4 regions of the Paenibacillus sp. J22P143 genome follow, and region 4 is predicted to be linked to each of the others. Evidence: predicted binding sites of a transcription regulator. Region 4 holds the regulator's gene; each other region holds the start of a gene.
What was found. Region 4 encodes LexA, which represses DNA repair genes until DNA is damaged. Its sites were predicted from a motif close to CGAACATATGTTCG; they were not measured.
Positions count from the first base shown of each region.

Region 1 (3,217 bases), on a different contig from region 4:
ATCTTGATGAATTCCCTTTTGTTGAAGTTCTTGTCGAATCAAGTTACGCCCTTTGCGCGCAGAAATAACACGGTTGTCTGTCCACATCTTCGCAAATTCTTCATCATTGATGTACTTGTTTTCGATAAGCTTCTCACTCGCCCATTCAATGATCGGAGCTTCGAACCCTTTTTCCTTCAGCTTTCGTTTTACCTCTGATAGGGAATGAGGACGTCTCCCAACAATATATAGTGCTTTAACATAAGCCAAATTCCGCTCTTCATCTAGGATGATGGCTTCTATTACTTGTTGATATAAGGATTCACCTTTGTTTAATCGATGTTTGATCAGAATATCCTCATGAACAGAAAAAGCATACTCCTCATTTAGATAGATGTTATAGCGATGTCTTCCTTGTTTTTGTTTCTCTACCTTGGTTATTACCTGTTCCTGTTCCACTTCCTGTACCTCTTCTTGATTCATTTCCACAAACCTCCAATAATGAAGAAAAAACACCCCAACACAAGGTTAAGGTGCTTCTTCCATCCTATATTTCTAAACCTATTCGAATGCTGTTTCCAAATCATCTTCTTCATCATCCGAATTTGGACCAACCACTTTAATCAAGTTGCTGTTTTCTCTAATTCTCAGTTCAATTGTTTCCGAGATCGCTTTGTTATCTTTCAAGAATTGCTTTGCGTTCTCACGACCTTGACCAAGACGTTCACCTTCGTACGAATACCAAGCGCCGCTCTTATTCACGATATCAAGCTCAGTTCCGATATCAATAATGCTACCTTCACGTGAGATACCTTCACCGTACATAATATCAACTTCAGCTTGCTTAAATGGAGGTGCTACTTTATTCTTAACAACCTTAATTCTCGTACGGTTACCAACCATGTCATTACCTTGTTTGATAGTTTCAATACGACGAACATCCAAACGAACGGAAGAGTAGAACTTCAGTGCACGACCGCCCGGAGTTGTCTCAGGGTTACCGAACATCACGCCAACTTTCTCACGCAATTGGTTGATGAATATAGCAATAACTTTAGATTTATTGATTGCACCAGACAGCTTACGAAGTGCTTGTGACATCAAACGCGCTTGAAGACCTACGTGAGAATCCCCCATGTCGCCTTCAATTTCCGCTTTTGGTACTAACGCTGCTACGGAGTCGATAACAATAATATCTACCGCGCCACTACGTACAAGTGCTTCCGCGATTTCAAGCGCTTGCTCGCCTGTATCTGGTTGGGAAAGCAATAGTTCATCTATATTAATACCAAGCTTACTTGCATAGGAAGGATCCAACGCATGCTCCGCATCGATAAAGGCAGCTTGTCCGCCCACTCTTTGAACTTCAGCAATCGCGTGTAGTGCTACGGTTGTTTTACCTGATGACTCTGGTCCGTAAACTTCAATAATTCTTCCACGTGGAAATCCACCTATTCCAAGCGCGATATCAAGGGCAAGTGAACCCGATGAGATCGTTTCAACTTGCATATGTGTAGATTCTCCAAGTTTCATGATGGAGCCTTTTCCGAACTGTTTCTCAATTTGACGTAATGCGTTATCAAGTGCGGCACGACGATCTGACAAAACGACCACTTCCTTCTATCATTATAGGTATATGATAACTTGTTTTGGCATGTTTGCCAAGCATTTTTTCGAACATACATTCGTTTTTTTTTGCGAACAAACAAAAAACCGTAACAAAGTTATCGCTTTGCTACGGTTCTTCCGTTAACTATTTCTGATTATAGAGGATATCTAGTTTTCTTTCAACTGTTTCCACAATTGATAGAGTGAACGCTTCGCAGCTCTTTGTTTGATAATCTCTCTATTCCCAGATAATTGGAGTGTAAATACTTCTGTCTTCGCATGCTTTTGTGCCAATCCAACATAAACAAGACCAACAGGCTTCCCTTCAGACGGACTTGGACCCGCCACACCGGTCACGGAGATCCCAAAGTCACTACCAGTCCTAACTAACAACTGTTCAGCTAAAATAACAGCTGTCTCGCTGCTAACAGCACCTGGGGCGCCCTCTCCCTCCAAAATATCCATCGGCACACCAAGCAGCTTATGTTTTAAAGCGTTTGAGTAGACGATAATGCCTCCTAGGAATGATTCTGAGCTACCTGGTACTGCCGTTATTAGATCACTGAGCAAGCCTCCTGTACAGCTCTCAGCTACTGCAAGAGTCTTCTGGCTCTTTGCAAGTAGCTGCAAAACGATCGTCTCAATAGGGACGTCTTGATCCGCGTAGAGATACTCCCCTAGCCGATTCTTAATCTCAGCTTCTGTCGCTTGTAATTTGATCTCGCCTTCTTCGGTCGAATGTGCACGCGTTGTTAAACGAATCGTGACTTCACCTTCTTTGGCGTAAGGGGCAATTGTCGGGTCAGATTGCGCCCCAATCAAATCCAACAATTGATGCTCCAAATTGGACTCGCCAAGGCCTGCAAATTTCAACATCTTCGAGTAAAGCGGAACTTCATCTGTCATTAACAATTTAAGCCATGGCACGGCATAATTTGTAAACATCGGCTTCATTTCTTTCGGTGGACCCGGCAATAGAACGAAATGTGTCCGCTTGAACGTAAATGCATTCCCGACTGCCAAGCCTGTATCATTATGTAAGGGATCGCTGCCTTCTAGCATATGGGCTTGACGTCGATTGCTTTCCACCATATGAATCCCTCTTGATGCAAACATCGCTGTAATAGACTCCATAGAAGGCTCGTGAATGATCAATTTACGCCCCGTAAATGCCGCTAAAACATCTTTGGTTAAATCATCCTGCGTGGGCCCTAGACCACCCGTACAAATCACGACATCCGCTCTTGATGCAGCTATTTTAAGGCTATCGAACAAACGCTGCTCGTTATCTCCGACGACAGTTTGAAAGAAAATATCAATCCCTTGTGCAGCACATTCCCTCGATAAAAATTGCGCATTAGTATTCACAATTTGACCAAGTAGCAATTCTGTTCCTACCGCAATGATTTCAGCTTTCATCTACTGAACCCTCCTTAAAATGAGAAAACCTCTAACGAGATCGTTCAATGAAGATCGACCGCGTTTAGAGGTATGTTGAATCTATTATGATTTTTCCGAAAAATCTATGACATGCTTATTTTTCACGAAATATTCCACGCCTGAATAAACGGTAATAATTGCTGCTGCCCAACTAGCTATAACATCAAAGGGGAAATCTAGAAACGTAAAT
Region 1 covers NZ_JCAUAQ010000006.1:117,300-120,516, forward strand. Annotated here, with positions in the region: gene AC58PQ_RS12775 (regulatory protein RecX) at 1-462, opposite strand, end outside; gene recA (recombinase RecA) at 541-1,584, opposite strand; gene AC58PQ_RS12785 (competence/damage-inducible protein A) at 1,756-3,006, opposite strand; gene pgsA (CDP-diacylglycerol--glycerol-3-phosphate 3-phosphatidyltransferase) at 3,091-3,217, opposite strand, start outside.
Region 1: recA (recombinase RecA) is a predicted target of LexA. The motif match lies at 1,654-1,667, and genes of this name have one in related genera.

Region 2 (3,217 bases), on a different contig from region 4:
GAGCAAGGACATCCATGGGTGTATAAGACTGAAATTGAGCGCACGGATGGTGACATTGTACCTGGACAGCTTGTTTCCGTTCAAAACCATCTCGGCAAGTATCTAGCAACTGGTTATTACAATGTTGCTTCTCAGCTAACGGTACGTATTGTATCGTATAGCCCGATTGAGGCGATGACGACAGACTTTTTCGTTGAGCGTTTTACACGTTGTTTCCTTCATCGTCAGCGTTTTGTGAAAGGAGCTCAGTCCTATCGTTTGGTGTATGGGGAAGCCGATTTCCTGCCAGGACTGATTGTTGATAAATTCGAGAACACGCTTGTTGTTCAGCTTTTAACCTTGGGGATGGACCGCTGTAGAGACAATATTGTGGAAGCCCTGGTACAAGTCATGAAGCCGGCAGGGATTTATGAGCGAAGTGACGTTTCCATTCGAGAACTGGAAGGTCTGAAACAGACGAAAGGTCTTCTCTACGGAGATTGTGCGAAGCATGTTGATATTTTAGAAAATGGGCTACGCATCCGTGTTGATATTGAGGAAGGACAGAAAACGGGATACTTCTTCGACCAACGTGAGAATCGCGCAGCGATCGCGCCACTGATGACTGGCTGGGGTCACCGCAGCGGCATCAATTTGACGGAAATCGAAGAAAATGGCGTAACACAAATGCTTCCTGTGAATGCAAATGGTAAAGTAGTGACGTTCCCGCTATGGGACGGAGCGTCTGTGCTCGAGTGCTTCTCGCATACGGGGAGCTTCACATTGAATGCTTGTCAATTCGGCGCGAAAAAAGTGACGTGTCTCGATATCTCGGAGCATGCCATCGAAAGTGCACGTACGAATGTTGCTCTGAATGGATTCGAGGATCGTGTCGAATTCGTTGTCGCGGACGCCTTTGAATACTTGCGTACGCAAGTGAAAGGCTTGGATGAGCGTAAGCTTCGCTCTTCGGCAGGCGCTGCAGGACAAGCAAAAGTAGACACTTCAAAGCCTGTTGGTACCGGTGGACGGACTTGGGACGTCGTTATTCTCGATCCTCCAGCCTTCGCTAAGACGAAAAGCGCCGTTGAAGGAGCTTGCCGCGGCTATAAGGATATCAATTTGCATGGTATGAAGCTGGTTAATGAGGGTGGATATCTCGTCACAGCAAGCTGTTCCTATCACATGCATCCTGAATTGTTCCTTGAGACGATCCATGCGGCAGCAACAGATGCAGGTAAAATGTTGCGCTTGATTGAGTTTCGTGGAGCAGGGATGGACCACCCGCGCATTCTAGGCGTGGATGAAGGACATTATTTGAAATTTGCGATTTTTGAAGTGCGAAGCAAATAAACATAAAGTTTTTGATAAATACGCAAAGCTGGGTAATTCTAGCTTTGCTTTTTTGTGCGAGTTAGCGGGTTTCTCTCGAGTTAATCGAAAAATTCGATTAACTCGAGAAAAATAGCGCTTCACGGGCAGAGTTAGTCGATAAATCGACTAACTCTGGACTAATCCGTGTGTGTCAGAGGATAGTCCAAATCGTCGGTTTGATGCTTTTCGTTTTTTGTTTTCCGTGCTATAATAATAGAATATATGTTCGTATTTTACCCGGAATACATCCATCAGAATCCCCCTCCATCATCTACCACGCCGACTCATCACCAGAAATATGCTAGAATAGAAAGATAGAAAACGAGAATTGCTTACGAAGCAAGCTTTCCGACGGAAAGTGTTAGGAGGCCCTGGATGTCCATTCGTTTCATAATTGGTAGAGCCGGGAGCGGCAAGAGTGAACGCTGTTTGACGGAAATAAAGCAGCAGTTGGCATCAGCGCCTGAAGGTGATCCGCTGATCTTACTCGTCCCAGAACAAGCCACATTTCAAGCAGAACATGCGCTTGTATCAGATCCTAGTATTCGTGGGATGATCCGCGCGCAGGTACTTAGCTTCCACCGTTTAGCTTGGCGCGTGATGCAAGAAGAAGGCGGCACAGCAAGACTGCCTATTGATGATACAGGTAAGAAATTGCTGTTAACGAGCATTTTACATAAATACAAAGATAAGCTTCGTCTATTCGGACACTCAGCTGAGCAAATGGGGTTTGTTGACCGACTTAATCAGCTTTTTACTGAAATGAAACGCTATTGTGTGACGGCTGATCAGCTAGAGACACATGAAAATAAACGGGTTACTAACCTAGGAGAACACGGCTTATTACGCGATAAAATGCACGATATTCAATTGGTGTATCGGCAGTTTGAGGCTGAGCTAGCAGGGCAGTATTTGGACGGCGAGGATTACTTGACGCTACTTGCTGCGCAAGTGCCAAGCTCCGTTTATTTGCGTTCAGCTTCGGTTTGGATCGATGGATTTCATGGTTTTACACCACAAGAATTCAAGGTGCTTGGGTCGCTATTTGCTGCTTGTAAGCAAGTGACGATCACGTTATGTCTGGATCGCGAACTGCAGGCGGGGGATACGCCGGATGAATTGGATTTATTCCATCCCACGGCTACGACAATGGTTCGCTTGCAAGAGATGATTTGGCAGCTAGGCCTTGGTGCGGCTGAGATTCTTAGGCTTGCACCAGATCGTTCGCCGCGATACGAAGATAGTCCTGCTCTTGCTTATTTGGAGCAGAATTTTGATCGTCGAATTGGCGGGGGAGCGCCTAGATATAAGACTTCCTCAGGGGAGAAGATAGCCGACCAGCTCGTTATTAGGGAAGCTGTTCATCGCCGTGCGGAGGTTGAAGGCGCAGTGCGCGACATGCTGCAGCTAGTTCGAGAGCACGGCGTACGATGGCGCGAAATGGCCATTATGGTGCGGAATATGGAAGGCTATCAGGATCTGCTAAACATGGTGCTTACGGATTATGAGATCCCTCACTTTTTTGATCAGAAGCGGTCGGTACTTCATCATCCGCTCGTGGAATTCATTCGGTCTGCGCTGGAGGTTATACAGCATAATTGGCATTATGATGCGGTGTTCCGTTGTATCAAAACGGATTTATTACTGCCGCATGATGCGACATCTCAAAGGACTGAGCTTGATAAATTAGAGAATTATGTGCTTGCATTCGGGATTCAAGGCTATAGATGGACGGATGGTAAGCCATGGACATATCAGTTTCGTGCCAATTTGGAGCAAGCAGAAGATCAGATGAATGAACAAACAGCGGAGCTTCTAGCGCTAAATACGAGCAAATCATGGGTCGTGGGTCCATTGCTTGCGC
Region 2 covers NZ_JCAUAQ010000004.1:274,604-277,820, reverse strand. Annotated here, with positions in the region: gene AC58PQ_RS10425 (class I SAM-dependent rRNA methyltransferase) at 1-1,332, shown strand, start outside; gene addB (helicase-exonuclease AddAB subunit AddB) at 1,729-3,217, shown strand, end outside.
Region 2: addB (helicase-exonuclease AddAB subunit AddB) is a predicted target of LexA. The motif match lies at 1,569-1,582, and genes of this name have one in related genera.

Region 3 (3,217 bases), on a different contig from region 4:
GTATTCCATGACCTCAACCCCTAAACAATAAATTCCTCGAAGACAGGCAACCGCATTAAACCTGATTTATACCAGTCCCGGTACTTCACCTTACAACGTACTAATGGTTTAACAAATACGTGATCTTTGCTCTCACCACTTTTGTATGCTTGGAATACTGGCCACATGGATTGGCGGGCTGACTGGGTTATTCCCAACTCCAAAGCACCGATTGGTCTAATTTTGTCGCCATCTGGATAACCAAGTAGCCAGGAATGTTCCTTCTTGCTATATCCAGTTATATAGACTTCTGCTTTTTGATAATTAATTACCTTTTGCCATGACCACGAGCGAATTGAGCGCGATAATCGTAAATCCGTTTCATACTTCGAAGCCTTCTTTTTTATCACGATTCCTTCAAGCCCATGCTGACATACGATATTAAAGAAATCTTGTGTGCTTCCCTGTATTGGTCGTACAATTCTGTAGTTTTCATTTTCCTGCACAGCCTCTTCAAGAAGCTGCTTTCGTTGTTCTAACGGCATACTAGTTACATCTACGCCGCGGTGGTACAAGATATCAAACGCCATAAATACGATTGGCTTTCTATTCTTGCTGGATCGGAATCCTGTGTTACACGCTTCGAAATCGGCTCGACCTTTTTCATCAAGTACTACAATCTCGCCATCTAGGATGGTTCCTTTCGGAATAGGCGGGTTGTGCAGCTCTGGATATTTAGCTGTTGCATTTGTGTTTTTTGTATATAGATTTAGTTCATCCAAATTAGAAACGATCAACCTTATGCCATCCCACTTGAGTTCGGCAAAAGTGGAAGAGTCATCAAATGCCAGATTGTTTTTACTGTATTGTAGAAGCATTGGAGGAATAAACATTTTCTTCATCACCCATAATAATGGTACACCTTAGAGCAGTCTGTGACTAATGGAATTTGAAGGAATTAAGGAGCCTTGTTAAATGAAAAAAATAGTAATCCCCAGTTCATTTGTTTGTTTGAGCATTGCAACTGCTATCTCATTTCCAGTTTACTTCGCTCTTAAAGGAAGATGAACCACATGGATGAAGAAGTCCAGAGTCATGAGCTCCGGGCTTCAATTAAATAGGCTTTGGCAGCCATGTATATAACCTGGCATAGCTTAATACAGGCTGACCGCAAATGACATAATCGGGAGCTTGTTGATGTAACTAGTCTATGATCGATGAATAACCTATATAGATAGCAAATCCCTGATTGGCCATAAATGGCCAATGGGGATCTTTTTTATTTTTAGTACTTACATAGCGAATGCGTGTTCGTTATATAATAAATTATACGAACATATGTATTGTGATGGTGGTGAGAAGATGAGTGTTATATCAAGAGTTGAGAATGCGGAGGATGTTCAAATTATTAAAGAGTATACGTTATTACTCATTTTGCTCGATATGTTAACCAGGGACATGGAGGAGCTGAAGATATATAAAGATAAAATCGTATATAACCATGTTCTCTTTTATTTGAAAGAAGTGGAGAGCGATATTTACCCCCAAATACAAATTATTAAGAACAGTATGAAGAAGAGAGATATCAAAGTGCTCAGCACAACCACGAATGCAGTCGGTATTAACATAGAATACAAAGTCCGAGGTTATATCTATTATTTCACGATGTTACGAAGCTTAGTTAAAGCAGAACTAATGACTACGCTGATGAACATGCGGAGGCGAGTTTAGATGAGTAAAAAATGCGAAAGGACAATTTTCCTATCGGATTGTCAGTCATTCTATGCAAGCGTTGAAAAGGCTACTCATCCTGGCCTTGATAATTTACCTGTTGTTGTAGCTGGGGATCCGACCAGGAGATCAGGAATCATTTTGGCGGCATGTCCTATCGCAAAAAGCTTTGGTATTACTACAGCCCAGCGTCTTGGTGAAGCCTTACAACTTTGCCCAAATGCTATTGTAATGCGTCCGCACATGCAGCGCTATATTGACGTATCGCTTGCGATAACAGGTATATACGAAAAATATACTGATCTCGTAGAGATATTTTCAATCGATGAGCAGTTCTTGGATGTGACTGGTTCACTCAATCATTTCGGTTGTACGCCATATGAACTGGCAGTAATGATTCAACAAAAAGTTGCTGCATCCATGAACGTTCGAATTCGAGTAGGAATTGGACCGACTAAAATACTTGCAAAGCAGGCAACTGATAATTTCGCAAAGAAAAATCCGAGTGGAATATTTACGCTTGGCAAGGATGACGTTGAGCGATTCCTTTGGCCGTTATCCATCGATAAGATGTACGGAGTTGGTTCACGAATGACACGCCACTTTGTCGCTCTTGGTATGACAACTATAGGTCATGTGGCTAAAACCCCACTAGCAACGCTAAAACAGAAATTTCGTGCACGTTTCGGAAAGCAATCGGATATTCAAGCGGAAGTAATGTGGAGAACGGCAAACGGATTAGACGATAGTCCTGTTACACCTGGAACATTTGATATCGAACCAAAGTCAATTGGCCACGCTATGACGCTACCTCGCGATTATTTGACGGTTGAGGAGGTTGACATAGTACTGTTGGAGTTAACGGAAGAAGTGTGCCGCGATGCTAGGTCGAAGGGATTTACAAGCGGGACAGTCCACGTTTTCTGTATGTGTTCGCCATATGACTCTCCAACAGGCTTTAGTCAACAACGAAAGATGCCACTAAATACAAATCATACGTTGAAAATTTACAACTCTGTGCGTGAAATATTTCGCCGCAATTGGAACGGATTACCTGTAAGGAAAGTAGGCGTTACACTGGGAACACTTGCAGAGGAAGAAGTTACTCAACTTGATCTTTTCGAAGATGTGACGAAATTACGTGAGCTTGATCGCGTAGTGGATGGAATAAAGGACCGTTTTGGTAATACAGCAATCATTCGTGCTTCGAGTCTAATGAAAGCAGGATTGGCAACGGACAGGGCCGGTAAAATTGGGGGGCATTATAGATGAGCAAGAAACTAGAAATGAACGGTCTATGGGAATCAAGTCGGATGATGCTTCCTTTATCTACGGAAATTTGAACATAATAACATTTGAGCATAAATATTAAAAAAAGCCAAGCTATTTCGGCTTTTTTTAATTTCCAGCAATCTTATATTGTTCATAAATGCCCCCTTTATTAATATGGAAATTAGCTACATATCCAATGAATGATTTTAAGCAATATGTTGTGCATAATTAGGAG
Region 3 covers NZ_JCAUAQ010000021.1:3,696-6,912, reverse strand. Annotated here, with positions in the region: gene AC58PQ_RS22400 (hypothetical protein) at 1-9, opposite strand, end outside; gene AC58PQ_RS22395 (ATP-dependent DNA ligase) at 21-881, opposite strand; gene AC58PQ_RS22390 (YhjD family protein) at 1,342-1,710, shown strand; gene AC58PQ_RS22385 (DNA polymerase IV) at 1,711-2,982, shown strand.
Region 3: AC58PQ_RS22390 (YhjD family protein) is a predicted target of LexA. The motif match lies at 1,280-1,293, and genes of this name have one in related genera.

Region 4 (3,217 bases):
TGATTCGAGTCGGGGTCAACCTGAATAAAGGCCAAGACTTGTTGGTGGAAGCACCTATTGAAACACTGGAGTTAACTAGGCTTATCGTGCAGAAAGCCTATGAAGCTGGTGCGAATTATGTGCATGTGCATTGGCAGGATGATGTCATTACGCGTAGTAAGCTTGATTATGCACAAGTTGATTCAATGGACTATTACCCTGAGTGGTATACGACGATGCTGGAAAAGTTTGTTGAGAACGGTGGAGCCTTATTGAACATTAAGGTGCCAAATCCGAATCTTTATGATGGTATTGACGCTAGTCTGATTTCTAGAGCGTCCAAAGCCGCTTCGACAGCTAGAGCGAAATATCAGCACTATGTGCGAACAGGAGAGTTTAGCTGGTGTTTGATCAAAGCACCAACAGAAGCCTGGGCTTCTATTGTGTATGCGGATCTGCCAGAGGAGCAGCGTATACCTGCGATGTGGGATGCGATTTTCAAAATTAACCGTGTTTATGAAGAGGATCCTGTTGCCGCTTGGCAGTCACACTTAGATACGCTGAAAGCCACACATAGCTTATTGAATGAAAGAAGCTATAAAGCTCTGCGCTATCGGGCTACGGGTACGGATTTGCGTGTTGAACTGCCAGAAGGACATATTTGGCTAGGCGGGGATAATGAGAATGCACGAGGCATTCGATATGTAGCCAATATGCCGACGGAAGAAGTGTTTACTATACCGAACAGAACGGGCGTTCGTGGTACAGTTGCTAGTACAATGCCTTTGAATATTAATGGGGCGTTGGTGGATCGGTTTTCATTCACGTTCGAAGCGGGGAAGGTTGTGGACTTCCAGGCTGAAGTTGGGCATGACCATTTGGCCAGGTTGTTGGATATGGATGAAGGGGCGCGCTATTTGGGTGAGGTAGCTCTTGTGCCATTTGATTCTCCAATTTCCAATTTAAATCGTATTTTCTATAATACAGGCATTGATGAGAATGCTTCCTGCCACTTGGCATTAGGTAGTTGTTATCCAATCAATTTGAAGGACGGTACAACACTATCCAATGAGGAATTGAAGGCTCGCGGAGGAAACAGCTCCTTGATACACGTGGATTTCATGATAGGATCAGTTGAGCTTGAGATCGATGGGGAATTAGCGGATGGGACGATTGAACCGATCTTCCGCGCGGGGAACTGGGTTTTGTCAATTTAAATGAAAAAAGCAAGGCTCTCAAGTGTGTTATCACTTTGAGGGGCCTTGCTTTTTTGATATCTGTTCCTGATCCTACATATCCCGGAACAAACCGATAACGCGTCCGAGAATTGTCACATTCTTCAATAGTATCGGTTGTAATGCGGAGTTCTCCGGTTGAAGGCGAATATGATCCTTCTCCTTGTAGAAGCGCTTAACCGTTGCTTCATCATCTTCAGTCATCGCGACAACAATATCACCGTTGTTCGCCGTTTGCTGCTGCTTAACAATGACGTAGTCGCCATTATGAATACCAGCTTCAATCATACTGTCACCCATAATGCTAAGCATGAACACGTTGTTGTCGCCTACCATGCTTGAAGGAAGCGGGAAGTAATCTTCAATATTCTCAGTGGCAGTAATAGGAACACCAGCCGTTACTTTACCAATAAGGGGCACACGAGCGACGGAAACTGCGAATTGGGATTCGGCACCATCCAGCCCTAGGATTTCGATTGCACGCGGTTTTGTAGGATCTCGACGAATCATGCCTTTTTTCTCAAGACGCTCTAAATGCCCATGTACGGTAGAACTAGAAGCTAGTCCAACAGCTTCGCCGATTTCTCTAACGGAAGGCGGGTAGCCCTTATCTTTCACTTCGTTCTTAATGAATTCCATGATTGCTTGTTGACGCTGCGAAATTTTACTCATAAGATATCACTCCAATACTGGGAATCATTACCCAAAGTATAACATAGAACCCGAGTTCGTACAAACATAAGTTCGAACAAATCGTTGACTCAAACATGTGTTCGTGTTATTCTAATATCAGAACAAATGTTTGGGGGATGATTTTATGTATATGGCTTATTCACAATCGAACGCAACAACAACACTTCAAGGTACTGCTTATGCATCCAAAGGGATGACGATTAAACGGGGTTATGCGAAACCACTACTTCGTTTCTTGCTGATAGCAGCAATTCTTGGAACTGTGTTCTCGTTTGGTGCGATCGTACAAGCCTATGCAGGCGATGGGGCCGTTACAGTGTCTACACCAATCGCTTCCGTTCAACCATCTGTGAAAGTTATCCAGCATGAAAAGGTTGTCATCCAAAGCGGTGACACGCTATGGGAAATCGCAGACGCTCATAAAAACAAGAGAGAGAACGCGCGTTCTTATGTTGAGAAGCTGAAAGCATTAAATCATTTAGCGAGCAGTTCTTTGCAAGAGGGGCAAGTTCTATTACTTCCTTAATTAACTCATTATTAGTTAACTATATAGATGAATGATCGAGACATAGTCGCCAATTGAATTGCTATGTCTCTTTGCGCTGTATCCTTGACAATCCTATTCGGGGATGGCAAAGTAGTACTCATATTGAAATTTTGACTGGGAGGATTACAATGAGTGACAGCATGGATAAAACGATTGAACGTATCAATGAATTAGCTCGGAAGGCGAAGACTGTTGAAGGTTTAACAGATGCAGAGATTGATGAGCGCAATGAGCTAAGAAAAATCTACATCAATGCATTCAGGGGTAACTTGAAGGTCCAACTTGATTCCATTAAGTTTACTGACGAAGAGAATTAAGCTTACACATAGATACTACATTCAAAGGGGAAATGAATGATGACGTTGAAAGCTGTGCTTTTTGATTTGGATGATACGCTATTATGGGATGATCGTAGTGTGGAGGAAGCCTTTGCTGCTACTTGTGCAGAAGCGGCGAAGCAAGTCGATGTGAATCCAGAGGAATTGGAAGCTTCTGTTCGTAAAGAAGCAAGGAGCTTATATGAATCCTTCGAAACATTCCCATTTACCAAAATGATAGGAATAAACCCGTTTGAAGGGCTATGGGCTAATTTCACACAAGGCGAGGACGAAAACTTTCGCAAATTAGAGAAGCTGGCACCCGGATACCGTACGGAATCATGGACGAGAGGGCTTGCTGGGCTAGGGATTGAAAATCGAGAGCTTGGGTACAAGTTAGGTGAGTTGTTTGCAGCTGAACGCCGCAGTCGTCCCTATGTGTATGA
Region 4 covers NZ_JCAUAQ010000001.1:157,362-160,578, reverse strand. Annotated here, with positions in the region: gene AC58PQ_RS00845 (aminopeptidase) at 1-1,196, shown strand, start outside; gene lexA (transcriptional repressor LexA) at 1,269-1,886, opposite strand; gene AC58PQ_RS00835 (LysM peptidoglycan-binding domain-containing protein) at 2,032-2,433, shown strand; gene AC58PQ_RS00830 (DUF896 domain-containing protein) at 2,583-2,771, shown strand; gene AC58PQ_RS00825 (HAD family hydrolase) at 2,811-3,217, shown strand, end outside.